4 regions of the Arvimicrobium flavum genome follow, and region 1 is predicted to be linked to each of the others. Evidence: predicted binding sites of a transcription regulator. Region 1 holds the regulator's gene; each other region holds the start of a gene.
What was found. Region 1 encodes LexA, which represses DNA repair genes until DNA is damaged. Its sites were predicted from a motif close to TGTTCNNNNTGTGTTCNG; they were not measured.
Positions count from the first base shown of each region.

Region 1 (7,475 bases):
ACGAACAGGACACCGAAACGGTGCTTCGCGCGGCCGGCGCGGTCCAGTAGTCCGGACCCGCTTCGAGGCGTCGACAGCAACGAGAGAGGAGGTCTTGTGAAGGTATCCGACATCATACTGGGACCGATCATCGTCGCCATCGGCGTCATCGCGCTGATCGCCGCGTCGGTGCAGCCCAAGCCGATCTTCGGCGGGGGTTATGGAGGGGGATTCTTCCCCTCCATAATCGGGGTCGGCCTCCTCGGCGCCGGCTTGATCCTGAGCTGGAATGGCTGGCGCGAACGCGCCGGCGTGCCATTCGTCGCCTTCGACGGCTGGATCAGGTCTCCGAGGCATATCGCGAACGTCGCGGTCGTCATCGGAGCGCTGCTGTTCTACATCCTTGCCTCCAACTGGCTCGGCTTCATCATCGCGGGCTTCATCACGCTGTTCGCGACCCTCCTGCAGTTTACCCGGTCTCCCATGCGCTCGCTGGTTGTCGCGGCCATCACGACCCTGGCCGTCAAGGCGACGTTCCAGGACATGCTGCTGGTTCCGCTGCCATGGGGATTGCTCGAGCCCTATGCGGGAGTGCTGACATGGCGGTGATCTACGACGCCTTCCTCGCGCTGATGGCGCCCGAAGTCCTGATCGTCGTGGTGCTGTCGTCGGTCTTCGGGCTGTTCGTCGGCGCAATTCCGGGGCTGACCGCGACCATGGCGGTCGCGCTCCTGGTGCCCGTCACCTTCTTCATGGATCCGTTGCCGGCCATTGCCGCAATCGTCAGCGCCAGCGCCATGGCAATCTTCGCCGGCGACATCCCGTCCGTGCTGTTGCGCATACCGGGCACGCCCGCATCCGCCGCCTATACGGAAGCGGCCTATCGCATGACCTTGCGCGGTCAGGCCGAGCTCGTGTTGGGCGTCTGCGTCGTCACTTCCGCCGTAGGTGGTCTGGTCGGCGCGCTTTTCCTGATGTTCTTCGCGCCGGCAGTGGCCCGTTTCGCACTGAATATCAGCAGCTACGAATATTTCTGGCTCGTCTGCCTGGGCCTGACCTCGGCCGCGTTCATTTCGCCGGGCAGTGCGGTGAAGGGCATCATATCGCTTCTTCTCGGCTTGCTCATTGCGCTGATCGGCCTGTTCCCGGTCACCGGACAGCCGCGCTTCACATTCGGCAGCACAGCCCTCTATGGAGGGGTTGGACTTGTCGCGACGCTGATCGGCATGTTCGCCATCGCGGAGATCCTTCGCTTCGCGATGTCACGCGACCCATTGCCCAGCATGGCGAAGATGAAGATCGGCAACATCTTCAAAGGGCTCATGCCCGAACTCTGGCGATACCGCAAAGGCTTTGCCAACGGCATTGTCGTGGGGACCGCCACCGGACCATTGCCCGGCGCCGGCGCCGACATCGCGGCCTGGATCTCCTACGCGCTGTCACGGCGCTTCAGCCACAACCGCAAGGAGTTCGACGAGGGAAGTCTTGAGGGCATCGTCGCAGCGGGCGCGGCCAACAACGCCAGCGTTTCGTCGAGCTACGTTCCTGCGACCGTTCTCGGCATCCCCGGGGACTCGATGACGGCCATCGTCATCGGCGTCCTGTTCATGAAGGGCCTGACGCCCGGCCCGACGATCTTCCAGACGCAACCGACGCTGATCTACGGCATCTTCCTGTCGTTCATCCTCGCCAATCTGCTGATGATTCCGCTGGGTTACGGCGCCATCAAACTCTCCCGCTACATCCTCGATGTTCCGCGCGCATATCTGATGCCGATCATCATGATCTTCTGTGTGGTCGGCGCTTTCGCAATGGACAACACGCTGACGGCGGTCGTCACCATGCTCATATTCGGCGTCGTCGGATGGTTCATGGAGGAAAACGGCTTTCCCATCGCGCCCGCGCTTCTGGGCATCGTCCTCGGCCGGATGCTCGAGGAAACGTTCCTGACCTCGATGATCAAGGCGCAGGGCGATTTCCTGCAGTTCTTCTCGAGGCCCATCGCCGGCACGATCGGAGTGATCACCATACTGGTCTGGGTGTCGCCGATCCTGGTCATGCTGTGGAAGCGCACCAGCGGCCGGAAGGTGCTCGCTTAGCCTCTGCACCTGAACCTGCATTCGAATTGGATAACCGCCGGCGGCCGCGCCGGCGAGGAGGAGATTTGCATGACGAAACCTGCAGGCGAGAAGCCGGGTAGCCAGACACCCATGCGCAGTGGCGAGTGGTTCGCCCGCGAGGGAAAGTACGGTTTCATTCCACGCAGCTGGATGCGCAGCCAGGGCTTCGGGCCGGAACTGTTCGATGGCCGCCCCGTGATCGGCATCTGCAACACCTGGTCGGAGTTGACCCCTTGCAATGGGCACCTGCGCGATCTCGCGGAGTTCGTGAAGCGGGGCGTGCTCCTGGCCGGCGGCTACCCGCTGGAGTTTCCCGTCATGAGCCTTGGCGAGCCGTTGATGCGGCCGACCACGATGATGTTCCGCAATCTCGTCAGCATGGACGTCGAGGAGACCATTCGCGCCAACCCGATCGACGGGGTCGTGTTGCTTGCCGGCTGCGACAAGACCACGCCGGCGTTGCTCATGGGCGCGGCGAGCTGCGACATCCCCTCAGTGCTCGTGTCCGGCGGACCGATGCTGAACGGACGTTTTCGAGGCCGTGAACTTGGCTCCGGCACCGACGTCTTCCGCTTCGACGAGGATTACCGGACCGGCCGCCTGAGCCGCGAGGAATATGCGGAGGCCGAAGCGGCGATGAGCCGCTCGGCGGGTTCCTGCATGACCATGGGAACCGCGTCCACCATGGCCTCGCTTTCCGAGGCGATGGGTATCGCCCTTCCCATGAACGGCTCGATTCCGGCAGTCGACAGCCGGCGGAGCCGCCTTGCCGAGGAGGCTGGCGGCCACATCGTCAGCCTGGTGCGCAGCGGCACGACCATCTCGCGCATCCTCACGCGAGCAGCCTTCGAGAATGCTATCGTCGTCAACGGCGCCATCGGTGGATCGACGAACGCGGTGGTGCATCTGCTTGCGCTGGCGGGCCGTCTCGGGGTGCCGCTCACGCTCGACGATTGGGACAGGCTCGGCGCGGACGTGCCATGCCTTGTCGACCTCAAACCTTCCGGCCGCTTCCTGATGGAGGATTTCTACTACGCCGGCGGCCTGGCCGCGCTGATGAAGCGCATCGAAGACCGGTTGGACCTCTCCGCGCGCACGGTAGAAGGCGCTGCGATCGGGGACAGGCTCAAGCGCGCCGATTGCTATGACGACGCCGTGATCCGGCGTCGCGACGATCCCGTCACCGAACTGGGCGGGATTGTCGTTCTGCGCGGCAACCTCGCGCCTGAAGGCGCGGTGCTCAAACCATCGGCGGCTTCGCCACGCCTGATGAGTCATCGCGGCAAGGCGCTCGTCTTCGACAACGCCGACGACTATCGCGCGCGCATCGATGATCCGGACCTGGAGGTCGACGCGGACACCGTGCTGGTGCTGCTGAACGCCGGCCCCGTCGGTTATCCGGGCATGCCGGAGGTGGGCAACCTGACACTCCCAGCCAAGCTGCTCGCACAGGGCGTGACCGACATGGTGCGCATTTCGGATGGGCGGATGAGCGGCACCGCATACGGAACGGTGGTGCTGCACGTATCGCCGGAATCCGCCATCGGCGGCCCTCTGGCCCTCGTGCGCACCGGGGACGAGATCGTTCTGGACGTCGCATCGCGCAGCCTGGAGCTCAAGGTTGACGAAGCCGAGTTGCAGCGACGCCACGCAGAGCTGGTGCTGCCCCCGCCGTATTTCGAAAGGGGCTACGGCCACATGTTCATCAACTCGGTCCAGCAAGCCCATCAGGGCGTGGACTTCGACTTCCTCGTCGGCGCGACGCGCATTCAGCCGAGCAAGGTATCGTTCTGAACCGGCCCACCATCCATAGCCTTCTTCACGCAATTGCGAACGGGAGAACCAAACGCGCGACAACTAACTTTCGGCTTTCTGAACGCATTCATTAAAATTTAAACAGTTGCGGAACACAACTGGAACAGATAGTGATTGTTCTGGTTTTGTTTTGATGCGATTCACAGGGGCCGCGAAATGCTGACGCGCAAGCAACTTGAACTTCTGGTGTTCATCAACCAGCGCCTCCGGGAAGCCGGCGTCCCTCCCTCGTTCGACGAGATGAAGGAGGCGCTGGACCTCGCATCGAAATCCGGAATCCACCGCCTGATCACGGCGCTCGAGGAGCGCGGCTTCATCCGCCGTCTGCCTAACCGGGCGCGCGCGCTCGAAGTGATCAAGCTGCCCGAGGCCATGGCTCCCGGATTGGGCCAGCCCCGAAAATTCTCTCCGAGCGTCATCGAGGGCAGCCTTGGCCGCAAGACGGAACCACCCAAGCGGCCGATCGCCGGCAATGACGACGAATCCTCCGCCGTCTCGATCCCCGTAATGGGGCGCATCGCGGCGGGTGTGCCGATCGACGCCATCCAGCACAAGACGCATTCCATCGCCGTGCCCCCGGAAATGCTCTCCGGCGGCGAGCACTATGCGCTGGAGGTCAAGGGCGATTCGATGATCGAGGCCGGCATTCTGGACGGCGATACGGTGATCATCAAGAATGCCAGCAACGCCAATCCGGGCGAAATCGTCGTGGCCCTGGTCGATGATGAGGAGGCGACCCTGAAGCGGTTTCGTCGCAAGGGCGCATCGATCGCGCTGGAGGCCGCCAATCCGGCCTACGAGACACGCATCTTCGGGCCGGATCGGGTGAAGGTGCAGGGCAAGCTGGTCGGACTGATCAGAAAATACTGAGCGAGGCGACGCATGTGTCGGCGCTTGCGCCCGCGTGCGCGAGGCTCTTGGTTGCGCGCACGCGCGGATTGCTCTTCATTTCCCAGACCGTTAGGGTTGTTTTCCGGGAACCTTGCGGGCTGAGTTGGGCGCTGGCGCGTATCGCAATGCGAGCCCCCTCCTCCTGATCAGTGCACTTCGCAGCCCTAGGCGCTGCGCCTTTGCTACACTCGCCGACGCTCCTGGACCAACCGCCGCCCAAATGGCTCCCTCGCGCCGGGCTTGTATCAGGCATTTCCCTGCACCTGAGATGCGAGCCTGCTGGACTTGGCGTTCGCTAGCCTGCTGCGGGCTTGCGCTTTGCCTTCGCGGGGTCCGGCTTCCAGGGCGGAAGTCCTCTCGCCTCGCGTGAAAATTGTCGGTGGACGTGCCAGGGGCGATAGGGCTCGAAAGTCGCGAAGGTGGCGCGATAGGCGTGTTGCCCTGATCTTTGCGACTCAACCACGGGCAGCGCCTGCGAGCCTGGCGCGACATGCGGATTGGCGGCATTGGCGCTGACAGCATCGTCGCTGGGAGCAGCATAGCTCCGGCGCGAGGGGAGTGTTTCGCGGAAGATCATCGCGCTGCCCCAACGTGCAAGCTCGCGACGCGTAATGACAAGGCCAGCCGTCGCCGGGCAAATGTCGACCACGGTCGGATCGTCGAAGATCAGCACCGCCGCATCGCCGCAGGCCGCGCGTGCTATCGACAGGTCGGACGTCGTGACAACGAGGTCGCCGTCGAGTCGCGCCACGCAGGTCGATCTGGTGCAGGTGAAGCGCGCAACATCGTCTGCGCCGGCCGCAGGCATGGCGGACGCCTCTCCGTCGGCCGCCTGATCGACCAGAATCGGCTTGCTCACGCCGCTTGCCGCCATCGCCGACTCCCAGTTCCGGAGCGTGAAATCGTTCGGACCTGAGCGGTTGAGCGCGATGCGTCCGTCCTCCGTCAGCAACGCCGCCAGCCGCCCGTCTTCCGAGACGATCAGCCGGGGCGTCGGAGGAAGGAAGCACAGGACCAGCCCGCCGGCGATGAAAGGGACGGCCAGCAGCCGAAGCCAGGTGGTCAACAGCGTGGCGAGGACCAGCGCGATAGTGAGCGCGATGATGGCGGATGGAGCAATCATCCCGATCACGTCGATCGGTGAGCGGTCCGAAAACCACCGCGCGATGGCGACCATCATCCGCAGGCCCTGCCCCATCACGCCGAATGGCAGGTCATCAAGGCCGAACGGCATGGCAACGACGCCGAGTACTGCGAACGGCATGACCAGAACCGAAACGACCGGCATCGCCGCGAGGTTGGCGGCGAGACCCAGCGGCGACACCCGCTGGAAATGGTAGGCGCCGTAGATCGTCGTCGCAACGCCGGCCAGCAGCGACGTCGCAGCCAGACCCAGGACATAGAGCACAACGAGGCGGATTGCCCGCAGCAGAAGATGAGAGCTGCGCGCATGCGGACCTTGCGGCCGCCGCCTCGACCAGGCCGCATAGGCTCCGATCAGTGCTGCGGTCGCGGCAAACGACATCTGGAAGCTCGGGCCCACCACCTCATGCGGCGACACGACGATGACGACGATTGCGGCCAGCGCAAGATTTCGCATTGTGAGCGCAGCATGGTCGAAGAGCAGCGCGATCAGCATGATGGCGATCATGATGAAGCTGCGTTGCGCCGCGACCTGGTAGCCGGAGATGAAGAGGTACACCGCCAAGACGGCCAGCGCGACCGCGCCGGCATATTTGCGGACGGGACGACGCGCTGAAAAATTCTGGAAGCAAGCAAAGAACGCGCGCATTGCGCCCATGATCGTGGCCGCGACCAGCGCCATGTGCAGTCCCGATATCGACAGCACATGAGCGAGGCCGGTCCGGCGCAGGGCCTCGTTGACATCCTCAGGAATGCCTGCGCGCACGCCCGCGATGAGTGCGGCGGCGATTTCGCCCTCTGCGCCACCGATCGTGTCCCGGATGCGGGCCGCCAGTGTGTCACGGGTATTTTCCACGACCGCACCGAGACGCTCCGAAGGCGTCGGCGGATCGGATGTGGCGATCAGTGTCGGCTCCATCAGGAAGAAGCCGGTTGCGCCGACGCCGTCGAAGTAGCTTTCGAAGGCGAAATCGTAGGCGCCGGGCCGCACTGGGCCGCGCGTAGGCAGCAGCCTGACGACCCCTTCCAGCACGTCGCCCGCCTCTGTCCCTGCTGGAATGGCGCGCGCCGAGACACGCACCCGCTCCGGCGCATGGCGAAGGCTCGGGCGTTCTGTCGCGATGACGTCAAGCGTCAGGCGCACCCGGCCGCTGGCAAGATGGTCCGTCGCGACGATCCGCCCGGTCAGGCGGGTGGTGATCTCGCCTCCCAACATCTTGGTGCCGGCGCGGATGGTCTCGACCTTGGCGAAGAGTGCGCCCAGCGAGATGCATAAAAGCGCGGCGGCAATCAGTTGCGCCAACGCCGAGCGTCTTGCCGCGAATGCGGTCACTGCAAGAGCGCCGGATGCGCCGAATAGCGCCCAGAGAGAGGGCTCGGCTCGGGCAACGAAATAGGCGAACGCCCCGATCGCAAGAAAGACAGGAACGAAGGTGAACGGTGTGCCGCGCTCCATTTCCACGGCAACGGCCCGTGCGATGCCTTTGTGCAGTCTTGCAAGCCGCTGGTGCGGCGCCAGCGCCGAAA
Region 1 is NZ_JAQGPN010000001.1:3,296,315-3,303,789, forward strand. It holds gene PD284_RS15875 (Bug family tripartite tricarboxylate transporter substrate binding protein) at 1-50, shown strand, start outside; gene PD284_RS15880 (tripartite tricarboxylate transporter TctB family protein) at 97-588, shown strand; gene PD284_RS15885 (tripartite tricarboxylate transporter permease) at 579-2,078, shown strand; gene PD284_RS15890 (IlvD/Edd family dehydratase) at 2,148-3,893, shown strand; gene lexA (transcriptional repressor LexA) at 4,071-4,784, shown strand; gene PD284_RS15900 (ComEC/Rec2 family competence protein) at 5,101-7,475, opposite strand, start outside.

Region 2 (7,475 bases), 340 kb from region 1:
TCACCGTTCCCGCCAGCCGGCCGGCGGAAGCGCCACGCTTCACGGCCGCCGAAAACTCCGCCCAGGTCTGCACCCGCATCTTCTGGAGCACGTCCTTGTACTCGTCCAGAGGATGCGCAGACAGATAGAAGCCGACGGCCTGGAACTCCCTGTGCAGGCGTTCGGCCGGCAGCCAAGGGTCACAGGGTGGGAACACCAGCCGTTCCGAGCGGGCCGCAGACGACGCGCCGAACATGTCGGTCATGCCGAGCGCCTCGTTCTCCTGCGCGCGCGACGCAAGCCCCATCATGCGTTCCACGCCGGCCATCAGCACGGCCCGGTCATGGCCGAAGCAATCAAACGCACCGGCCATGATCAGGCTCTCGAAGACGCGCTTGCCGACGATCTTCGGATCGATGCGCTCGCAGAACTCCTCGAGGCTGGCAAAGGGCTGTTTCTGGCGCCTGGCGACGATGTGCTCGACGGCGGCCTCGCCGACGCCCTTGATGGCGGCCAACGCGTAGAAGATCTTGTTCTCGGCCACCTCGAACGACCGGAACGACGTCTGTACGGAGGGCGGCACCACCTCGATGCCGAGCCGGATCGCGTCCTGGCGAAAATCGGCCAGCTTGTCGGTGTTCGACATATCCAGCGTCATCGACGCGGCCAGGAATTCGACCGGATAGTGCGCCTTGAGATAGGCGGTCTGGTAGGACACCACCGCATAGGCGGCCGCGTGCGACTTGTTGAAGCCGTAGTCGGCGAATTTCGCCAGCAGGTCGAAGATGAAGTCCGACTGCGCCTTGCCGACCCCGCGCTCGACCGCGCCCGAGACGAAGCGCTCGCGCTGCTTGTCCATCTCGGCGCGGATCTTCTTGCCCATGGCGCGGCGCAAGAGGTCGGCTTCGCCGAGCGAATAGCCGGACAGCTCCTGCGCGATCTGCATCACCTGCTCCTGGTAGACGATGACGCCCTGCGTCTCCTTCACCAGGTGGTCGATCTTTGGGTGGATCGAGGCGATCTCCTCCTCGCCGTGCTTGCGCGCGTTATAGGTCGGGATGTTCTCCATCGGGCCGGGGCGGTAGAGCGCCACCAGCGCGATGATGTCCTCGATGCGGTCGGGCTTCATGCCGATGAGGGCCTTGCGCATGCCCGCACTTTCAACCTGGAACACGCCGACGACCTCGCCGCGCGACAGCATGGAGTAGGTCTTCTCGTCGTCGAGCGGCAGTTTCGACAGGTCGATCTCGATGCCGCGCCGGCGGATGAGTTTTACCGCCGTCTCGAGCACGGTCAGCGTTTTGAGGCCGAGGAAGTCGAATTTTACGAGGCCCGCCTCCTCGACCATCTTCATGTTGAACTGGGTCACCGGCATGTCGGAGCGCGGATCGCGGTACATCGGCACCAGCTGCTTCAGCGGCCGGTCGCCGATCACGATGCCGGCAGCGTGGGTCGAGGCGTGGCGGTAGAGACCTTCCAGCTTCTGCGCCATGTCGAGCAGCGTATTGACGATCGGCTCCTTCTCCGCCTCCTCCGCGAAGCGCGGCTCAGCCTCGATGGCGTCCTTGAGCTTCACCGGGTTGGCGGGGTTGGCCGGCACCATCTTGCAGAGCCGATCCACCTGTCCGTACGGCATCTGCAGCACCCGGCCGACGTCGCGCAGCACCGCCCTCGCCTGCAGCGTTCCGAAGGTGATGATCTGCCCGACCTGCTCGCGGCCGTAGCGACCCTGCACGTAGCGGATCACTTCCTCGCGCCGGTCCTGGCAGAAGTCGATGTCGAAGTCGGGCATCGACACGCGGTCCGGGTTGAGGAAGCGCTCGAACAGCAGCGAGAAGCGCAGCGGGTCGATGTCGGTGATGGTCAGCACATAGGCGACCAGCGAGCCCGCACCCGAACCGCGCCCCGGTCCGACCGGGATGTCGTGGGCCTTCGCCCATTTGATGAAGTCCGAAACGATGAGGAAGTAACCCGGGAACTTCATGCGCTCGATGATGCCGAGTTCGTAATCCAGGCGCTTCCGGTAGTCGTCTTCGGTAAAACCTGCGCTCAATCCCTGGGTGGCGAAGCGCAGTTCAAGGCCTTCATGGGCTGCGCGACGCAGTTCTGCGGCCTCAGCCTTTTCGGCCTCCTCCGGATCGGTGCTGCCGCCCGTCGTGAACCGCGGCAGGATCGGCGAGCGCTTCTTTGGATAGTAGGAACACCGCTGGGCGATCTCGACCGTGTTGTCGATCGCCTCGGGCAGGTCGGCGAAGAGCGCCACCATTTCGGCCTGGCTCTTCAGATAGTTGTCGGGCGTCAGTCGGCGGCGGTTGTCGACCGCGATCACGGATCCTTCGGCGATGGCGATCAACGCGTCATGCGCCTCAAAACTGTCGCGCGACGGGAAAAACGCCTCGTTGGTGGCGACCAGGGGCAATTCGTGGCGGTAGGCCAGATCGACCGTCGCCGCCTCCAGTTTGCGGTCGTAGCCGGCGAGGCGCTCGATCTCGACGTAGAGTTTGTCGCCGAAAAGCGATTTCAGCGTCAGCAGCCGGCTTTCGGCGAGGTCGGCATGATCGCTGCGCAGCGCAGCGCCGATCGGTCCCCTTGGGCCGCCGGTCAAGCAGATGAGGCCTTCAGACGCCATCCCCAGATCGTCGGTGGTGATGTGCACCGGTTCGCCGGAGGGCGTGTCCAGATAGGCGCGGCTGACCAGATCGACCAGATTGGCATAGCCGGTCTCCGTCGCCGCAATGAGCACGACCGGCGAGAGCTCGGCTCCGTGCCGCCTCTGCCCGTGACGCGCCTGCCCGACCGGATCGCCGGAGAAATGGACGTCCATCTGACAGCCGACGATCGGCTGCAGGCCCTCTTTTGTCGCCTTCTGGGCGAATTCGAGCGCTCCGAAGAGGTTGTTCGTATCTGTGATGGCGATTGCCGGAGCGCCGTCCTTGACGGCGTGACCGATCATCTTGCCCACCGGCAAGGCCCCTTCGAGCAGCGAATAGGCGGAATGCACGCGCAGATGGATGAAGCGGCGCGACGATGGCTCCGGCGCCGATGCCTCGCTGGCGGCGGCGCGCATGATCGGGTCGCGGATCGGTCGGTCGGCAGACATGCTTCGGGCTACTTCGCTGGGGATCGCATCGAGACTCAGTCGCTTCCAGTGTGGCCAAGTCGGTCCGTCAGGTCGAGTCGGGGCCGCGATATTCCCGTCTTGATTTGCCGGCCGACTTGGCGCTCAACTCTGCTAGGCGGCAAACGGAGGACCCTCGGATATGGCGACGAACGTGAAAGAACTCATGGCGGCGGCAAACGCTGCCGTGCCGAAGATTACGCCCTCGGAGGCAAGAAAGCTGATCGCGGAGCAGAATGCACTCGTGGTCGATGTGCGCGACACCACCGAGCTTCAGGCAAGCGGCAAGGTCAAGGGCGCGGTTCATGTTCCTCGCGGAATGCTCGAGTTCCGGGCCGACGCCGACACGCCCTACCACGACAAGAATTTCACCAAGGATCGCCCGATCATCGTCTATTGTGCATCGGGTGGCCGCTCGGCCCTGAGCGGCAAGCTGCTGAAGGACTTCGGCTACAGCAACGTGCACAATCTGGGCGCGTTCAAGGATTGGGCCGAGAGCGGCGGCGAGGTGGAGAAAGTCTGACAGCGCAGGCGGGACAGCGCTCGGGCTTGCCCCGGGCGCAGAGGCCAGGCGCACAGCCCAATCCTGCCGCCCAACCTCACGAGCTTTTGGGCACAGCCTCCGGTCGCCGGCGAATTCAACCGCCGGGACGTGCCGTCCTGCCGAAGAAGCGACACTTGCGCCTTTCAGCTCGCGCCAAGCCGCCTCGCGGCGAGGCTTAGAACGGGATCTCGTCGTCCAGGTCGCGCGAAAAACCGCCGCCACCGCCGCGCTCGCCGCCACCCCGGCTGCCTCCGCCACGATTATTGCCGTAGTCATCGCCCGGTCCGGATTGGCCGAAATCCGATCCGCGTCCGCCGCCGCCGGAGTAGCCAGCGCTGCCGCCTTCGCCGCCCTGGCCGCGTGCATCGAGCATCTGCAGCTCTCCGCGGAACTTTTGCAGCACCACTTCGGTCGTGTAGCGATCCTGGCCCTGCTGATCAGTCCATTTGCGCGTCTGCAGCTGGCCCTCGATATAGACCTTCATTCCCTTCTTCAGGTACTGCTCGGCGACCTTGGCCAGGTTGTCATTGAAGATCACGACGCTGTGCCACTCGGTCTTTTCCTTGCGCTCGCCCGAATTCTTGTCGCGCCACGACTCCGAGGTTGCGATACGGAGATTGACGACCGGCTCGCCGGAATTCAGCCGGCGGATCTCCGGGTCCGCCCCGAGATTGCCGACGAGGATTACCTTGTTCACGCTGCCAGCCATGATACGTCTCCGCGCTTGTCCGAAATTTTCCGTCTCATACACCAAATCGAGGACCGTTGCGGCATAAGCTCTGCCCCATCGCCGCTATCCACAGCCCAATTGTTCTTAATTTGTTCTAGTGCTGACAGCCGCGCACGTCAATGTCCATGGCGTGATCGCGCGGGTCGCCGGGGTTAGTCCGCGCCCAAATAAGTGCTTGCTTATCCAATAAGCCTGCGCTTATTCTTCGTGCATGACAGACACGATCTTTCGCGCCCTTTCCGATCCGACACGCCGCTCCGTCTACGAACGTCTTGCGGCCGCCGAAATGACGGTCACCGAGGTCCGGGTCGGCATGGCGGTGTCGCAGCCGGCCATCTCGCAGCACCTCGCCGTGCTCAGGGACGCAGGGCTGATCACCGAGCGCCGTCAAGGGCGCTTCGCCTACTATCGCGTCGCACCGGATGCCCTTGCCCCGCTCGCCGACTGGGTGGAGCGCTACCGTACCTTCTGGCCGGCGCGGGTGGAGAAACTGAAGGATGTCCTGAAGGAGATGGAATGATGAGCCTGCCTGACACGGAGAAAGCCGAGCCGCCAGTGCTCGCACTCGACTTCGAACTGGCCGAGCCGCCGCAGAAAGTCTGGCAGGCGCTGACGGAACCCGACATCCTGTCGCGCTGGATCGAACCTCAACGGCAGCTCGAAGAGGGGGAACAAAGTCCTCTCCGATACGACCCCATCGACATCGAACCCGGTCGGCGCATCAGCTATCGCTGGCGCGAGGGTGAAGCGCTGGACAGCATCGTCACCTTTTCGATTGCCGACGGCGTCGCGGGCGGCACGCGCCTCACTATCGTCCATGCCGATGCGGCGCTGCCGCCTGTTCGACTTGCAGGGCCGGTTGCCTGCAGCCTGTTGTTCGCATCGTCGCGATCCGCTGTCCGCCTGCTCGCCGGCGGCGCGGCCAACAGCAATATTGCGCCATCCTGCCGCCTCGCAGCCTGAACCTGAACCGGGAAACCGACGCCATGAACAATCTCGTCCCGATGGTCATCGAACAGTCGAGCCGCGGCGAGCGCGCCTTCGACATCTTTTCGCGGCTGCTGCGCGAGCGCATCGTCTTCATCAACGGGCAGATCGAGGACAACATGGCTGCGCTGGTCTGCGCGCAGCTGCTGACGCTGGAATCCGAGAACCCGGAGAAGGAAATATCGCTCTACATCAACTCTCCGGGAGGCGTCGTCACCAGCGGCTTCGCGATCTATGACACGATGCGCTACATCTCGTGCCCGGTCTCGACCGTGTGCATGGGTTTTGCGGCCTCGATGGCGACGTTCCTGCTGATGGCGGGCGATCCCGGGCGGCGCATCGCCCTGCCGAACACGCGCATCCTGCTGCATCAGCCATCCGGCGGCTTTCAGGGACAGGCCTCAGACATCGAACGGCATGCGGAAGACATCCTCAAGACCAAGCAGCGCATGATCGACCTTTATTCGAAACACTGCGGCCGCACGCCGGAAGACGTGGAGCGCACACTCGACCGGGACCATTTCATGACGGCCGCGCAGGCTAGGGAATGGGGGCTTGTCGATCACGTCTACGATACGCGGAAGGGCCAGGCGGCGGCATAGCCCCGTTGTCGTTGCGGTGTTGCCGGTGCGGTGCGGCCAGACGTTCGACACAATGAAGCCCTGCCGCTTGTCCAGCGATCAGGGCTTCTTTCGGTTTACCTGAACCGACTGCCGGGACTGCATCACCGGCTTTTAATTCGGATGCTTCGCGGCGTTGTGCCGACGATCCGACTGTAGTCTCTGATTGTAGGATCATCACGGTTGGCCTGTCAGCCGTGCGTTCGCAAAACCGGTTCGGTAGCTAGGCCTTCCGGGGCTCCGCGTGGGAACGGAGCCGATCTGGACTGTCCGGCGGAATCATCGCTCCTCCATCGTCCGTTGCTCCAAATGCCGCTTTCTCCTCGCGAGCCTGCGGCGCCTCGCAGGCGGCCTTTTACCTCGCAAGTCCTGAAAGGACACTGGTGATTCTCTGCCGATCGGCCAAGCCCGTCAACCAAAAACGGACCTTCGCCGGCAAAATGTGATCGGAGCGCAATAGATCGGGTCAAGCGGCACAACGGCGCGAGAGGACGTGCCCAACGGCGTCTGCTCCTGACAACACGATGTCAGTTGTTTTTGTTTCCGTTGCGTTCTCCCCTCGACATCTGATAATCCACGCCTACATTCGGGCGACGGCTGCGCAGCCGCGCGCAAGCTCCACGCTCTCACCTGTAAAAATGGATGGTCATGCCGGACCACAAGTTCATCTCCATTCGCGGCGCGCGCGAACACAATCTGAAGAACGTCGACCTCGACCTGCCACGCGACAGCCTCGTCGTGATGACCGGGCTCTCGGGCTCAGGAAAGTCATCGCTCGCGTTCGACACCATCTATGCCGAGGGGCAGCGGCGCTATGTCGAGAGCCTGTCGGCCTATGCGCGGCAGTTCCTGGAGATGATGCAGAAGCCGGACGTCGACCAGATCGACGGCCTGTCGCCGGCTATCTCGATCGAGCAGAAGACGACCAGCCGCAACCCGCGTTCGACGGTCGGCACCGTCACCGAGATCTACGACTACATGCGCCTCTTGTGGGCGCGCGTCGGCGTGCCCTATTCGCCGGCCACGGGCCTGCCGATCGAGAGCCAGACGGTCAGCCAGATGGTCGATCGGGTCCTGGCCCTTCCCGAGGGCACGCGCCTCTACATCACCGCCCCCATCGTCCGCGGACGCAAGGGCGAGTACAGGAAAGAACTGGCCGAACTCCAGAAGAAAGGTTTTCAGCGCGTCAAGGTGGACGGCGTCTTCTACGAGATCGCCGACGTCCCGGCCCTGGACAAGAAGTACAAGCACGACATCGACGTTGTGGTCGACCGTGTGGTCGTGCGCGGCGACCTCGCCACGCGCCTTGCCGATTCCATGGAAACTGCGCTGAAGCTGGCCGAAGGGCTGGCCGTCGCGGAATTTGCCGACAAGCCGTTGCCGATCGAAGAGACGGCAGGAGGCGACAGCGCCTATAAGTCGAAGAACGAGACGCATGAGCGGATCCTGTTCTCGGAAAAATTCGCCTGCCCCGTTTCCGGTTTCACCATTCCCGAG
Region 2 is NZ_JAQGPN010000001.1:2,959,296-2,966,770, reverse strand. It holds gene dnaE (DNA polymerase III subunit alpha) at 1-3,046, opposite strand, end outside; gene PD284_RS14275 (rhodanese-like domain-containing protein) at 3,240-3,620, shown strand; gene PD284_RS14270 (single-stranded DNA-binding protein) at 3,817-4,350, opposite strand; gene PD284_RS14265 (ArsR/SmtB family transcription factor) at 4,583-4,891, shown strand; gene PD284_RS14260 (SRPBCC family protein) at 4,888-5,334, shown strand; gene PD284_RS14255 (ATP-dependent Clp protease proteolytic subunit) at 5,358-5,960, shown strand; gene uvrA (excinuclease ABC subunit UvrA) at 6,627-7,475, shown strand, end outside.
Region 2: the regulator LexA is predicted to act here: its motif matches at 6,517-6,534, upstream of uvrA (excinuclease ABC subunit UvrA).

Region 3 (7,475 bases), 770 kb from region 1:
AATCCGGGCGTGCCGGTGCTCACGGCAGACGTGTTCGCGGCGCTGGCCAGCAGCGACAACAGCCCGCTGCCGCCGCTGCCGGTCCATCTCGACTTTCACGGGGTCAGGAACTGGCTCGCCATCACGCGCAACGACCTCGAGCCGGCGGCACGGGCGATCCAGCCGTCGATCGGCGCAGCCATTGCCGCACTGGACAAGGCGGGGTCGGGCTTCACGCGCATGTCGGGGTCCGGGGCGACATGCTTCGGGCTGTTCGAATCGGGGAACATGGCCAAGCGCGCCGCGGCCGCCATTCGCAGCCGGCATCCGGACTGGTTCGTGGCGGCGACGCGCACGATCTCCTCGGAGGCCGAAGACCGATGATCCGCATCGACGATACGCGCCCGTTCATCCCCGTGCAGATTGCGGTGCTCACCGTGTCGGACACCCGTAGCCTTGCCGAAGACAGATCGGGCCAGACGCTGGCAGATCGCATCGCCGAGGCAGGCCACCTACTCGCCGCCCGCGACATCATCACCGACGACGCCGGGAAGATCCGCGACAAGGTGCTCGGTTGGTCCAAGGACCCCGGCATCGACGTGGTGATCACGACCGGCGGCACCGGTTTTACCGGGCGCGACGTGACGCCGGAGGCTCTGGAACCGATCTTCGAAAAGCGCATGGACGGGTTTTCCGAGGTCTTCCACCGCATTTCCTACGACAAGATCGGCACGTCGACCGTACAGTCGCGGGCGACCGGCGGCGTCGTCAACGCCACATTCGTATTCGTTCTCCCCGGCTCGCCTGGCGCCTGCAAGGACGCGTGGGACGGCATCCTGAAGCCGCAGCTCGACTACCGCCACATGCCCTGCAATTTTGTGGAGATCATGCCGCGGTTGGACGAGCACCTGCGGCGCAGCAAGAGTTAGCGCCTGACGCCAGCACGCGTGTCGTGGCGAGCCCGCGAACGTCCCTAGGCCTGCGCGGGGACGATTTCCGCGCTCAGCCGCTTGGTCGCCAAACCGCTCGCAAGGCTTTCTGCGTCACGCGCGGACTTCGCGAGGGCTGCAGCCTGGCGCCTCTGGATCAGCAATCCGTTCGCCAGCGCCCTGTTGCGTGAAAAGACACGCGAGAGGAACGGCGCCCGCGCAGCCTTTGCGCGGCTGAACTGCGCCGCGATGGTCGACTTCGACACGTGATGGACGACCGGCTCGATCCATCCTTCTGAGAGCCGGGCACCCGGCTCGAGAATGAGCAGCCAGTCGCCCTTGGCCTGCTTCACGGCGTCGGCGATGCCTTCGGTCACGAAATGACAGCCCGCGTGCTCCGCCACGTGGTGCGTCTCGTCGGTCGAGCCGCAGTCGCAAACGATGACGTCGCGGATCACGCCGTCCACGGCGCCTGGGACCAGCGACGCAAGCGTACGCGCCAGCCCCTCCTCGCTGTTCTTCGTCTCGATCAGAACGGTCAGCATACCTTACCGATTACCGCAAAGGCCGGCCCAACGCCAGTTGCGGAAAAGAGTAAAAAGTTCTTGATTTGTTCCGCACCGCAACCTAGGAATAATTTCATGAGAACGGCGAGTCGAACAAAAAGCGACAGTCCCTGGGAGCGCGCAAAAGTGGAACAGGTCGTGCGAGCCGACATTACAGCCTTCGGTGCAGGAAGAGCCGAGATGGCGAACGCGATGATCGAACAGAGCGGCCTCCGGGTCAGGCCGGACCGCAACCGCGGGCGATCCGCGGGCATCAATCCGTCCGGCCGCTACGAGCCGATGTCGCGGACCGTCTTCGATGACGGCTGGAACTCGCTGGAGGAACTGCCGCCCTTCAAGACCGAGGTGCAGGTCGAGAAGCCGCGCACGATCATCACGCGCAACTCGTCGCCGGATATCTCCTTCGATCGCTCCATCAATCCCTATCGCGGCTGCGAGCACGGCTGTGTCTATTGTTTCGCGCGGCCGACCCACGCCTATATGGGCCTTTCACCGGGGCTCGACTTCGAATCGAAGCTGTTCGCCAAGCCGGACGCCGCGCACCTGCTGTCGCGCGAACTCTCGAAAGAGGGCTATCAGCCGCGCACCATCGCGATCGGCACCAATACGGATCCCTACCAGCCGATCGAGAAGCAGTATCGCATCATGCGCGAAGTCCTCGAGGTGCTGGAAGCGCGGCAGCATCCCGTCGGAATCGTGACCAAGTCCGCGCTCGTGACGCGCGACATCGACATACTGAGCCGCATGGCCGAGAAAGGGCTGGCCAAGGTGGCGCTGTCGGTGACGACGCTCGACCGCAAGCTGGCGCGGACGATGGAGCCGCGCGCCTCGACCCCGAGCAAGCGGCTTGAGGCCATGCGGCAGCTGCACGAGGCGGGCATCCCCGTCTCCGTCATGGTGGCGCCGATCATTCCCGGCCTCAACGATTCAGAGGTCGAGCGCATCCTCGAGTCGGCCCGGGCGCAGGGCGCCGCCGAGGCGGGCTATGTGATCCTGCGCCTTCCGCTCGAAGTCAGTCCGATCTTCAAGGATTGGCTGCTGCGGCACTACCCGGACAGGTATCGCCATGTGATGTCCCTGATCCGCTCGATGCGGGACGGCAAGGACTACGATTCCGAATGGGGCAAGCGCATGAAGGGCAGCGGCCCCTATGCCTGGCAGATCGGCCGCCGCTTCGAGATCGCGGCCAAGCGCCTGGAATTGAACGTCGAGAAGCGGCAGCTGAGAACCGACCTGTTCGAGCCGGGCGACCGGGAGAACGAACAACTCATTCTGATCTGATCTGATCCGATTTGATCTAATCCGACCTGATCTCGAACGCACGCACCTCTCGATCAAAAAGAACCCGCCCGGCCCGCCCCAGGCCCGACGGCGCCCTCCCGCCGCTCCCCACGGCCGGGAAGGCTTGCGGAGAATCGGAACCGATGCGACCATCGCCGCATCATGGCTCGCCGGACTTCCGATTCTCCGCCCCTCTTCGAAATCATCGCGAAACCCGACTTCTCGTTCGAGCGGTCGGCGATGCGCGACGGACACGCCCCGGTTGCCGGGATGGACGAGGCCGGGCGCGGTCCCCTCGCCGGCCCCGTGGTGGCGGCTGCGGTCATTCTGAACCCACGCAGGATTCCGAAGGGGCTGGACGATTCCAAGCGGCTGACCTTTGCCCAGCGCGAAACCCTGTTCGACGAAATCCTCGCCAAGGCCGAGGCGGTCTCGATGGCCTCGGTCTCGGCCGAAGGGATCGACAGCGTGAATATTCTGCGGGCGAGCCTCGAAGCGATGCGCCGCGCCATCTGCGGTTTGCACATCAAGCCGAAGATGGCGCTGGCCGACGGCCGCGATGTGCCGCCCGGGCTGCCATGCCTGGGCCGGGCCCTCGTCAAGGGCGACCAGCGCTCGCAGTCGATCGCAGCAGCCTCGATCGTCGCAAAAGTCATGCGAGACCGCATGATGTGCGGCTGCGGCCGCGCCGATCAGCGCTACGGCTTCGAGATCCATATGGGTTATGCGACCGAGCGCCATCGTTCGGCCATCGAAATCCATGGCGCCGTGCCCCGCCTCCACCGCGCTTCCTTTGCGCCGTTCCGCATCGCCGCGGAGGCGGAGATCGAGGTCGAGGCGCTAGTCTAAAGCTGTTCGCGAGTCGCGCCTCTCAACGGGGCTTGCCACCGCGACCGATCGGCAACGCGCCCTCACATCCTCTCCGGGGTCCAGTCGAGGAAGAACCCCACGTCTCCCGGAATGCCGCCCGGGAAGTTGATGATCGTGGCCTTGAGCTTGAAGCCCTGCGGCTTGCCGAATTCGAGATATCGAAGGTAGAACTCCTTCGCCTTCCCCTGCAGCGTGTCGGTCCATTTCGGATCGCCGCTATTGATCGCCCGCCCACTGTCGCTGCAGAGGTCCGAAGGGAAACTGTAGACCATGGCCTCGTACTTGCCGTCCCTCACCGCGTTCATGACGAGGCGTCGCACCATGGCAATCTCGTTCTCCGAGACCTGATTCTTCAGGAAATCCTCGGTGAAGGCTGTCAGTCTCTGCTGCTCCTTGTTTTTCTGGGTCTCGAATTTCCTTGCCTCTTTCATCTGCTCTTCCAGCAGCATCATGCGAAGCTGGTCGGCGCTCGGCGGGGTATCGTTCTTCTTGATGTCGGGCATTTTGCTTCTGCTCCTTGCGTGAGGAAGGGGGCACCTGCAGGCTGAGGTGCGGCTATGCGATCAGAGCACCTCCGGCACCAGGCGCCGCGGATAATCGTCATCGACGAAGTCGTCGGGCCGCTTCTGCCGCTTGCCCAGCTTCGGTTCCTGGAACGGGACGCGCCGATACGGGATCGAGTGCAGAATATGCGAGATGCAATTGACCCGCGCGCGCTTCTTGTCGTCCGACGGAACGATCCACCAAGGAGCGTGCTCGGTGTCCGTGGCGCGTATCATCTCGCCGTAGGCGCGCGTGTAGTCCCACCAACGCCGGTAGGACTCGATGTCCATGGGGCTGAGTTTCCACTGCCGGAGAGGATCATCGATGCGCTGCCGAAAACGCTTCTCCTGTTCCTCTTCGCTCACGTCGAGGAAGTATTTGAGCAGGGTGATGCCGCTTTCGACGATGGCGGCCTCGAAACGGGGCGCCAGTTCCAGGAAGCGACGCGCCTTCTTCTCGCTGCAGAATCCCATCACGCGCTCGACGCCCGGCCGGTTGTACCAGGAGCGATCGAAGATCACGACCTCGCCTGCCGCCGGCAGCTGCTGGATGTAGCGCTGCATGTAGATCTGGGTCTTCTCGCGATCCGTCGGCGCCGGCAGCGCCACAACGCGGAACACGCGGGGACTGACCCGCTCGACGATACGCTTGATCAGCCCGCCTTTGCCGGCGGCGTCGCGACCCTCGAAAATAATGACGATGCGTGCGCCGGACTCCTTCACCCAGGCCTGCAGGTAAGCAATCTCGACCTGCAGCTTGGCGAGCTTCTTTTCATAGCGCTCAGCCGACTTCTTCTTTTCCCGCTTCTCGACCGGCTCCGGCTGGCTGTCAGCCTCGGCGACGGCGGGAGCCTCCCCCTCCAGGGTGCCGCCGTCTCGGCGGTCGTTGCGCTTGTTGTTCTCTTTCGTGTCCTTGTCCTTGATCATTGCCTACCTCCCACTACGCTGTGCGAAGATGGCCGCCTGGTCAGGCGGTCGTTTTTTTGAGCCTGAGTGCATCCTCGAGACTGTCGAACACCATTGCGGGGCCGAGGCGCTCGATCACGCCTGCCCGATCGAGAATGCCGCGCACTTCGGCATGGAGCTCCGCCAGCCCCAGCGAAACGCCCCGGCCATGGAGTTCGGCGCAAACCTCCTCGAGCATCGCTGCGGCCGAGCTGTCGACCTGCGGTATCGAACTCGCGTCGATGACCAGCCAGCGGGTGTCGGGCGGCATTCCTTCGGCAATCGTCCGCAACCGCGACTTCACATAGTCGGTATTGAAGAAAAGGAGGCTGCCCTGGAGCACGCAGATGACCATTCCCGGGACCGGACGCGCCTCGGCCATTCGATGCAATTTGTAGAAGCCGTCACGGCCGGCAATCCGGCCGAGCATCGCATCGCGGGGATACATCAGCTTGCGCAGAAGATAGACGAGGGTAGCGCCAATCGCGATGACGACGCCGTTCAGGACGCCAAGGCTGATCGGTCCCCACATTGCTATCAGCGCGAAGGCAAACTCCATCCGGCTGACACGCCACAGCTGGCGCAGGCCGGCGAAGTCGATGAGATTGAGCGCCGTCGCCGCAAGGATCGCCCCCAGCGCAGCGATCGGCAGAACTCGCAAGGCCGGCCCGAGAAAAAGCACCGTCGCAATCAGGGCGAGCGCTGCCACCACGCCCGCCACCTGCGTACGCCCCCCGACCGTCACGTTGACCGCAGTGCGCGAGTCAGAGGCACTCACCGGAAACGCGGCAAAGAGCCCGGCGGCAATGTTCGCGGCGCCGAAACCAACCAGTTCGCGGTTGGGATCGACGGAGTAGCCGCCCCGCGCGCCAAAGCTCTGCGCCGTGACGACACCAGACCCAAAGCTCACGAGGAATATGGCCGCCGCTCCCAGCGCAAGCGTTTCAAAGGGCAGATTTGCGATGGACGGCAGGCTCGGCGCAGGGAGACCGAGGGGAATGTCTCCTACGACGGCGATACCCCGACCTTCGAAGTCGAAGGCGACCGAGAGCGCTCCCGAGACCAGGACCACCAGAACCGGACCGGGAACCGGCAGCCGCACGAGCCGCACAGCTTGCAGCAATGCGAACATCGAGACAGCGACGAGCAAGGTCGGCCAATGAATTGATCCGAGCTTGCCGGCGAGTTCCACGATCGGGCCAATCAGTCCGCTGGCCTGGATATCGAGGCCAGTGAACCGGTCGATTTGCCCAATCAGGATGGAAAGCGAAATTCCGGCAAAGAACCCGATGAGGATGGGACGGGACAGGAAATTTGCCACGACGCCAAGCCGAAGCGCGCGCGCCAGCAGGCATAGGACGCCGACTCCCAAAGCCAAGGCGGCGGCGATCATTGTTCGATCCGCCGCCGGCGGCGAACTTCCCATAACAGCGACAAGAACAGCCGCCAGCACCGTCATCGTGGCCGCATCGGGGCCAACGATGAGCTGCCGGGAAGGTCCGATGAGCGCGTAGGCGAGCAAAGGCCAGATGCTGGCATAGATTCCCGTTTCCGGAGGAAGGCCAGCGATCGCCGGATAGGCAATGGCGCTCGGCAGGCCAACGGCAGCAATCGCCAGACCCGCGGAGATGTCGCTACGGAGCCAGCTCGCCTTGTATCCTGCAAGGTTCGTCAGCAACGGCGGGCGCCAGCCAAAAGCGCTCCCGGCCTTCCTGCCCGTCGATGCTACTCTAGCCGCTCCCATTCGCAGAATGGACGTCATGACATCTTTACCTGAGAGACCAATGATTTGCCGTCAAACTGTCCTTGCACCACAGGACAGCAGGCTTTGTCGTGACGCGATCCCTTGCTCGCCGCCATACCTTGTTCTCTCGGGCTGATTGTGGCCCGACAGGCATAGGGTTCAAGGATCGAGGGGTAAGTTACCGTAGCGCGCACGGCCGCTTGCCGTCGGCAAATCAACCGCGAGGCCGATGCCTGCGGGGAGCAATGCATGACCGAAACGTCGGCGATCCGCGGCGACCGCCGGGTCGGAGCGCGGAGCGCCCGGCTTCAGCGGAAGGCCGTCAGAACTTGAACAGGGCGCCGCCGAAGAACGCCTGGCTGGTCTCGTATTCGCCGTTGTTGTCGTCGTAGCTGTAGTTACGCCAGAGCAGCCATAGCGAGAGGTTTGCCGAATCGATGTTCTGGACAGCCGCCAACCCGACGGACTGGCTATCGGAAGCCTCGGCGGCAATGTCCTTGCCGAGATAGTAGTCGACCGAAAAAGCGGTGGAGCCGATGTCGAAGAAATCGCGCTCGTAGCCGAGTTTCGTATAACCGTAGTAGCCCGAAGGCCCGTCCGTGTCCTCCTGGCCGGCGGC
Region 3 is NZ_JAQGPN010000001.1:4,069,827-4,077,301, forward strand. It holds gene PD284_RS19730 (4-(cytidine 5'-diphospho)-2-C-methyl-D-erythritol kinase) at 1-363, shown strand, start outside; gene moaB (molybdenum cofactor biosynthesis protein B) at 360-908, shown strand; gene PD284_RS19740 (glycosyltransferase) at 953-1,453, opposite strand; gene PD284_RS19745 (PA0069 family radical SAM protein) at 1,601-2,755, shown strand; gene PD284_RS19750 (ribonuclease HII) at 2,918-3,604, shown strand; gene PD284_RS19755 (histidine kinase) at 3,667-4,128, opposite strand; gene ppk2 (polyphosphate kinase 2) at 4,189-5,094, opposite strand; gene PD284_RS19765 (SulP family inorganic anion transporter) at 5,135-6,856, opposite strand; gene PD284_RS19770 (porin family protein) at 7,179-7,475, opposite strand, start outside.
Region 3: the regulator LexA is predicted to act here: its motif matches at 1,509-1,526, upstream of PD284_RS19745 (PA0069 family radical SAM protein).

Region 4 (7,475 bases), 2.3 Mb from region 1:
TGGTCGAATATCTCGACACCATCCTGGGCGGCATGGACGGCGAGATCGCAAAGCAGTTCCAGCGCATGCTCGGCAAGCAAGGCTTCGACTTCAAGCTCGGCGCCAAGGTCACCGCGGTGACCAAGGGCAAGAAGGGCGCCAGCGTCACCTTCGAACCGGTCAAGGGCGGCGCGGCCGAAACCATCGAGGCGGACGCCGTGCTGGTCGCCACCGGCCGCCGGCCTTACACGGACGGGCTCGGCCTGAAGGAGGCCGGCGTCGAGGTCGACGAGCGCGGCCGCGTCAAGACCGACGGCCACCTGCGCACCAACGTGCCGGGCATCTACGCCATCGGCGACGTGATCGCCGGCCCGATGCTCGCCCACAAGGCCGAGGAAGAGGGCGTTGCGGTGGCGGAGATCATCGCCGGGCAGGCCGGCCACGTGAACTATGACGTCATCCCGGGCGTCGTCTACACCAGCCCCGAGATCGCCTCCGTCGGCAAGACCGAGGAGCAGCTGAAGGCCGAGGGCATCGCCTACAATGCCGGAAAATTCCCCTTCTCGGCGAACGGCCGCGCCCGCGCCTCGCTTCACACCGACGGCTTCGTCAAGGTTCTGGCCGACAAGAAGACCGACCGGGTTCTCGGCGTCCACATCATGGGCTTCGGCGCAGGCGAGATGATCCATGAGGCGGCGGTGCTGATGGAGTTCGGCGGATCCTCGGAGGATCTGGCCCGCACCTGCCACGCCCACCCGACCATGTCGGAAGCCGTCAAGGAAGCGGCGCTCGCTACATTCGCCAAGCCGATCCACATGTAGGTCGGACATTGGGCGCTAGGGTTGACCCGTCGCGTCCAAGGGCGGCCTCGCTGCCCTCTCCAGTGCTCCCGTTAACATTTGCGGGCCGCTTTCGCACGAAAGCGGCCCGTCCCATTTCTACAGCTTGGTGCAGGAACCTGCCGGTCCCCAAGATCGTGTGAGAACAAATCCGGAATCGCGTCCCATCAGCGATTCGTCGCTGATTCGTTCCGGCTTTGGGCTCCTTGTTAAGTGAGACGTACGAATACGGTACACTCGGCGTTAATCCGCCATTAGGAAAAGTGAACGTTTCCATGATCTTACCGCGCCGCGCCCGGCTGCTTCGGCACTCCCCGGCAGCCGTTAACGCCTTCTTCGCCCTGCCGTTCGCAAAACCTGCCAAGCTGATTCAGCATATTGTCACCACATATAGCGGCACCGCTACATGTTGGGGTGAACAAACCCTGAATCTGCCGGAGTCAGCGATTCGTCGCCGATTCGTTCCAGACTCGTTCCAAGCATTAATCCGGAACATTTTGCTTTCGTTTTGGCGCGCGAGTGCCTATCTGTCGAACGACGCCAACAGCCCGGCAGAACGGCCAGCTCGCGCCGTTCGGATGAGAAGCCGCGGAGCCAGAAAGGCCGCCATTTCCGAAGATGAACATTCAGACTAAGCCGGGCGAACCGCTTGTCCTGTCGGGACGCGACGTGACGGCGGTTCTCGGGCCAACCAATACCGGCAAGACGCATCTCGCCATCGAGCGCATGGTCGCCCATGAGACGGGCCTGATCGGTCTGCCGCTGCGCTTGCTCGCCCGCGAGGTGTACGGCCGCGTCTGCGAAAAGGTCGGCGCGCACAAGGTCGCGCTGATCACCGGTGAGGAAAAGATCGTGCCGCCGGGCGCGAAATACTCGGTCTGCACCGTCGAAGCGATGCCGCGCGAAACGGACGCCGCCTTCGTCGCCATTGACGAGGTGCAGTTGGCCGGCGACCTCGAGCGCGGCCACATCTTCACCGACCGCCTGCTGCATCTGCGCGGCCGCCAGGAAACCCTGCTGCTCGGCGCCGCCACCATGCAGGGCATCCTGCAGAGGCTGCTGAAGGGCATTTCGGTTGTCACCCGCCCGCGGCTCTCGCATCTGGCCTATGCCGGCTCGAAGAAGCTGACGCGGCTGCCCAACCGCTCGGCCGTCGTCGCCTTCTCCGCCGACGAGGTCTACGGCATCGCCGAGCTCATCCGTCGCCAGCGCGGCGGTGCAGCCGTCGTGCTCGGCGCGCTCAGCCCCCGCACGCGCAACGCGCAGGTCGCGCTGTTCCAGTCCGGCGACGTGGATTACCTGATCGCCACCGACGCCATCGGCATGGGCCTCAACCTCGACGTCGACCACGTCGCCTTCGCCCAGAACCGGAAATTCGACGGCTATCAGTTCCGCGACCTCAATGCGGGCGAGCTTGGGCAGATCGCCGGCCGCGCCGGCCGCCACATGCGCGACGGCACCTTTGGCGTTACCGGCCAGGTCGATCCGTTCCCGGAGGAACTGGTCGAGAGGATCGAGAGCCACGATTTTGATCCGGTGAAGGTCCTGCAGTGGCGCACCGCGCGCTTCGATTTCGCCAGCCTCGACGCGCTCAAGCGCTCGATCGAGACGCCCTCGCCGATCGAGGGCCTGACCCGGGCTCTTCCGGCAGTCGACGCGCAGGCGCTGGAGTATCTCTCGAAGGACGAGGAAGTTCGCCGGCTGGCGGTTACGCCGAACCGCGTCGCCCTGCTGTGGGAAGCCTGCGCGCTGCCCGACTATCGCAAGATCGCGCCGGCGCAGCACGCCGACATCATCGCCCAGATCTATTTCGACATCGCCAAGCGCGGCCATGTCGACGAGAACTACATGGCCGAACAGGTGCGACGCGCCGATTCCACCGACGGCGACATCGACACGCTGTCGCATCGCATCGCACAAATCCGTACCTGGACATTCGTGTCGAATCGGCCGGGCTGGCTTGCCGATCCGGCACACTGGCAGGAAAAAACGCGCGAGATCGAAGACAGGCTGTCCGATGCGCTGCATGACCGGTTGACGAAACGCTTCGTTGATCGCAGGACATCCGTGCTCATGAGGCGCCTGAGAGAGAACAGCATGCTTGAAGCCGAAATCAGCCCTGCCGGAACGGTGACCGTCGAAGGTCACCACGTCGGCGACCTACAGGGGTTCCGATTCACGGCGGACCAGAGCGCCGGGGGAGAGGACGCAAAAGCCGTCCGCACTGCCGCGCAGAAGGCGCTCGCGCTGGAGTTCGACGCCCGCGCCGAGCGCTTCTCGATCTGCGCCAACAACGACATCGCGCTTGGCTCCGACGGCGTGCTGCGCTGGATCGGCGCGCCGATCGCGACGCTGGCTGCCGGCGAGGACCCGCTGAAACCGCGCGTCATCCTCCTCACCGATGAACAGCTCACCGGACACGCCCGCGACAAGGTCATGGCCCGCGCCGAGCGCTTTGTCGGCTTCCAGGTGGAAACCTTCCTGAAGCCGCTGGTCGACCTGAAATCGGCGGAACAGCTGTCCGGCATCGCACGCGGCATCGCCTTCCGCCTCGTCGAGAATTTCGGGCTGATCGAGCGCCGCGCCATCGCCGACGACGTGAAGTCTCTCGATCAGGAGGGCCGCGCGGCCCTGCGACGACTGGGCGTACGCTTCGGCGCCTACCACATCTTCGCGCCGGCGCTGCTGAAGCCGGCGCCCGCCAGCCTCGTCACCCTGCTCTGGGCGCTGCAGAACGACGGCAAGGAAAAGCCGGGCTTTGGCGACATCGTCCACCTGCTGGCGTCGGGGCGCACCTCGGTGGTGGTCAACCAGTCTTTTGATCCGGCCTTCTACAAGCTGGCCGGCTTCCGCATCCTCGGCCGCCGCGCCGTGCGCGTCGACATCCTCGAACGTCTCGCCGACCTGATCCGCCCCGCACTTTCCTGGCGCGCCGGAACCGGCGCGCGGCCAGACGGCGCGTTTGATGGCGCGGCCTTCATGGTGACGCCGCCGATGATGTCGATCCTCGGCGCCAATGCCGACGACATGGAAGAGATCCTGAAAGGTCTCGGTTACCGTGCAGAGGCGAAGCCGGCCGCCGAAGTGAAGGCGAAGCTGGAGGCGATGGACGAGGCGGCGCAAAGGGCCGCGGCCGAAGCTGCCGCAAAGGCCGAGGCGCTGGGCGCCGAGCGGGCCGCCCAGGCGCAGTCTGACGCCGAGGGCGCTACGGCCGACGAAACAGCAGAGGCGCGTGCCGAGGCGGATGCTGACGCTCACGTCGCAGACGAGGCAGACGCCGACGCCCCCTCCCTCCTTGAGGGGGAGGCGCCCGCGGAGCGGGCGGAGGGGGGTGCCGATGCAGCGCTCGACGCGGTTTCCGGCGACGCGGTTTCCGACACCGCGACGGCTGATCGTCTGGAGACTGAAGCCGCGGAGAGTGCAGTCGAGCCGACTCCTGAGGCTGCCCCACTCGATCAGGCGTCGCCTGACCAACCTTCCCTCGAGGAAGAGGCCGCGCCTGACAGCGTCGTTGCGGGCGACGTGGAAGCCGCACCGGAAGCCGAAGCAGCACCCGCCGAAGCTGGCGAGGAGCCGAAGCCGATCCTCCTGTGGCGTCCGCAGCGTTTCGATCAGCGCCAGCGCCATCGCCACGGCGACCGCAATCGCCAGAACCAGCGCGGCCGGCAGGGTCAACCGAGCGCCGGCGAGGCCGAAGGCGGAGCGGAGGCGCGCGGCCCCCGCCAAGGCAAACCGCGCTTCGACCGCAACCGCCAGAAGGGCGGCGAGCAGGCCGGCAACGGCGCCGAGCGCCGGGATGGTCAGAAGCACGGAGGGCGGCCGCAGCACGCCGACAGACCGGAACGCGGCGAGCGGCCGGACCGCAACAAGCCTGACTTCCGCAACAAGGGCGGCAAGCCGTCCTTCCAGGCGAAGCCGCGGGAGGAGAGGCCGGCGCGCTTCGACCCTGACTCGCCCTTCGCCAAGCTCGCCGCGCTGCGCGACCAGCTCAAGAAGTGATGCCCGGCGCGGGACGCCAGCGCATCGACAAGTGGCTGTTCTTCTCGCGCGTCATAAAGTCGCGGTCGCTCGCGGCCAAGCTCGTCCAGTCCGGGCGGGTGCGGGTGAACGGGCAAAAAGCGGAGCAGGCGTCTGACCTGGTCAAGCCCGGCGATGTGCTGACCGTCAACCTCGACCGCCGCATCGGCGTCCTGCGCGTGCTGGCGCCGGGCGATCGGCGCGGACCCTACGAAGAAGCGCGTTTACTCTACGAGGACCTGTCGCCCGAGCGATCACCGAATGACCGTTCGCTGCCTGACGCCGTCGCTCCCATCCGCGACGTCTCGGGCGGGCGTCCGACGAGAAAAGAGCGTCGCGGCGCGGACCGCGAACCGCCCGTGGAAGAGTAATCCGGCTTGGCGCGGGTTGAGGCAAAGTCATTCCAGCTTGGCCCGACCCGGCGCACGCGTCACTCTTGCACGCTCTCTCCAAAGGGTCTACCTCAACCCTGAAGGGCGCTGCAAAGCCCTGAAAAGGTTCGCTACAGGCTTCAGAGAATGACCTACGTCGTCACCGACAACTGCATCAAGTGCAAGTACATGGACTGCGTCGAGGTCTGTCCGGTCGACTGCTTCTACGAAGGCGAGAACATGCTCGTCATCCACCCGGACGAGTGCATCGATTGCGGCGTCTGCGAGCCCGAATGCCCTGCCGAGGCGATCAAGCCGGACACCGAGTCCGGGCTCGACAAATGGCTGAAGATCAACACCGAATACGCCGAAAAATGGCCGAACATAACGACCAAGAAGGATGCTCCCGCCGACGCCAAGGAGTTTGACGGCGTCGCCGGAAAGTACGAAAACTACTTCTCGCCGGAGCCTGGCGAGGGCGACTGAGCTGACGCCCGCACGGGCGCATGCGGATATCCGCTTGCAAGCCGCGTCAACAGGGTTGACATGCGGCAGGTTGTTCGCGTGTTAGGCAAATTCTTGATTCTGTCGCCTTTTTGTGCTATCCCATGCAGCACATGCCGGTGGCACGACGTCGTACGACGGGTTGCCTAATCACTGAAAGGTGTTCTCAGATTCCTCGGATCAGGTCAGCTTGAGCCGGCGCCGTAGCTTTTAGCACGGTGCATGCTCTTGTCGATCCGGATTGTCTGGCTCCTCTTCAAACGGCATCAGACACGGCCTCTCCGGCCGCAAGAAGGGCTGACTTCGAAGGTCGGCCGCATACGAAGGAGTAATGGGCGTAATGGCAACAACCACCCAGCAGAAGAAGCCGGCGGCAGGACGCAACGGCTTCAAGACGGGCGAGTTCATTGTTTACCCCGCGCACGGCGTGGGCCAGATCGTCTCCATCGACGAGCAGGAAGTCGCAGGACACAAGCTTGAACTCTTCGTGATCGATTTCCAGAAGGACAAGATGCGCCTCAAGGTTCCGGTCGCGAAGGCCGCGTCCATCGGCATGCGCAAGCTGTCCGAGACCGACTATGTCGACCGCGCGCTGAAGGTCGTGCAGGGCCGCGCGCGCATCAAGCGCACCATGTGGTCGCGCCGTGCGCAGGAATATGATGCGAAGATCAACTCCGGCGATCTGATCCAGATCTCGGAGGTCGTGCGCGATCTCTACCGTGCCGACAACCAGCCCGAGCAGTCCTATTCCGAGCGCCAGCTCTACGAGGCCGCGCTCGACCGCATGGCGCGTGAGATCGCAGCCGTCAATCGCATGTCGGAGACGGAAGCCGTCCGCCTGATCGAGGCCAACCTCGCCAAGGGCCCGAAGCGCGGCGCCAAGGCCGACAACGAAGAGACCGAGCAGGACGAAGCCGCCTGAGCCGGCTTCAGGACCTCGAAATCAAAAGACCCGGTCGCGAGGCCGGGTTTTTTGTTGGGATCCGTCGAATTCAAGGAGGAGGCGATTTGGCGTGAAGCTGGCGACCTACTCCTCCAGCCTGATCTGCAGCTTCACGTCGGACGGCCGCGCCTCGACAGCCCGGTCGAACGCCCTGATCGCATCCTCGAAGGCGAAGGTCTCTGAGATCAGCGGCTTCAGGTCGACGCGGCCCGACGCCATCAGCGCGATCGCCCGCTCGTACTGGTGCGCATAGCGGAACACGCTTTCGATGCGGGCCTCCTTGGTGGTCGCCGTCGAGATGTCGACCGGCACTGGCGCGACCGGCAGGCCGACCGCGACGATCGCGCCGCCCGGCCGCAGAAGGTCGAAGACCGTTTCCCAGGCCTTCGCCGAACCGGAGCATTCGAAAACAACGTCGGCGCCCCAGCCATCGGTCAGCCGCGCCACCTTCTCGACGAGGTTGGCTTCCCGGATATTGACCGGGACGACGCCCTGGTATTTGGCCGCAATGTCGAGCTTGGGTTGTGCGAGGTCTGCCACGATGGCCCGGGCGCAGCCGCCGGCAAGTGCTGCGATCGCCACCATTGTCCCGATCGGTCCCGCGCCCAGCACCACTGCCGTGTCGCCCGGTGCGATCCGCGCCTTCGCCGCCGCCTGCATGCCGACCGCGAAGGGCTCCACCATTGCGCCTTCCGCAAAGCTGACATTGCCCGGCAAGCGATAGGTGTAGGCGGCGTGATGGACGACGTGTGGCGTCAGCACTCCGTGCACCGGCGGCGTCGCCCAGAAGGTCACCGCTGGATCGACGTTGTAGAGCCCGAG
Region 4 is NZ_JAQGPN010000001.1:1,033,537-1,041,011, reverse strand. It holds gene lpdA (dihydrolipoyl dehydrogenase) at 1-800, shown strand, start outside; gene PD284_RS05100 (helicase-related protein) at 1,437-4,817, shown strand; gene PD284_RS05095 (RNA-binding S4 domain-containing protein) at 4,817-5,206, shown strand; gene fdxA (ferredoxin FdxA) at 5,354-5,692, shown strand; gene PD284_RS05085 (CarD family transcriptional regulator) at 6,051-6,632, shown strand; gene PD284_RS05080 (NAD(P)-dependent alcohol dehydrogenase) at 6,738-7,475, opposite strand, start outside.
Region 4: the regulator LexA is predicted to act here: its motif matches at 1,279-1,296, upstream of PD284_RS05100 (helicase-related protein).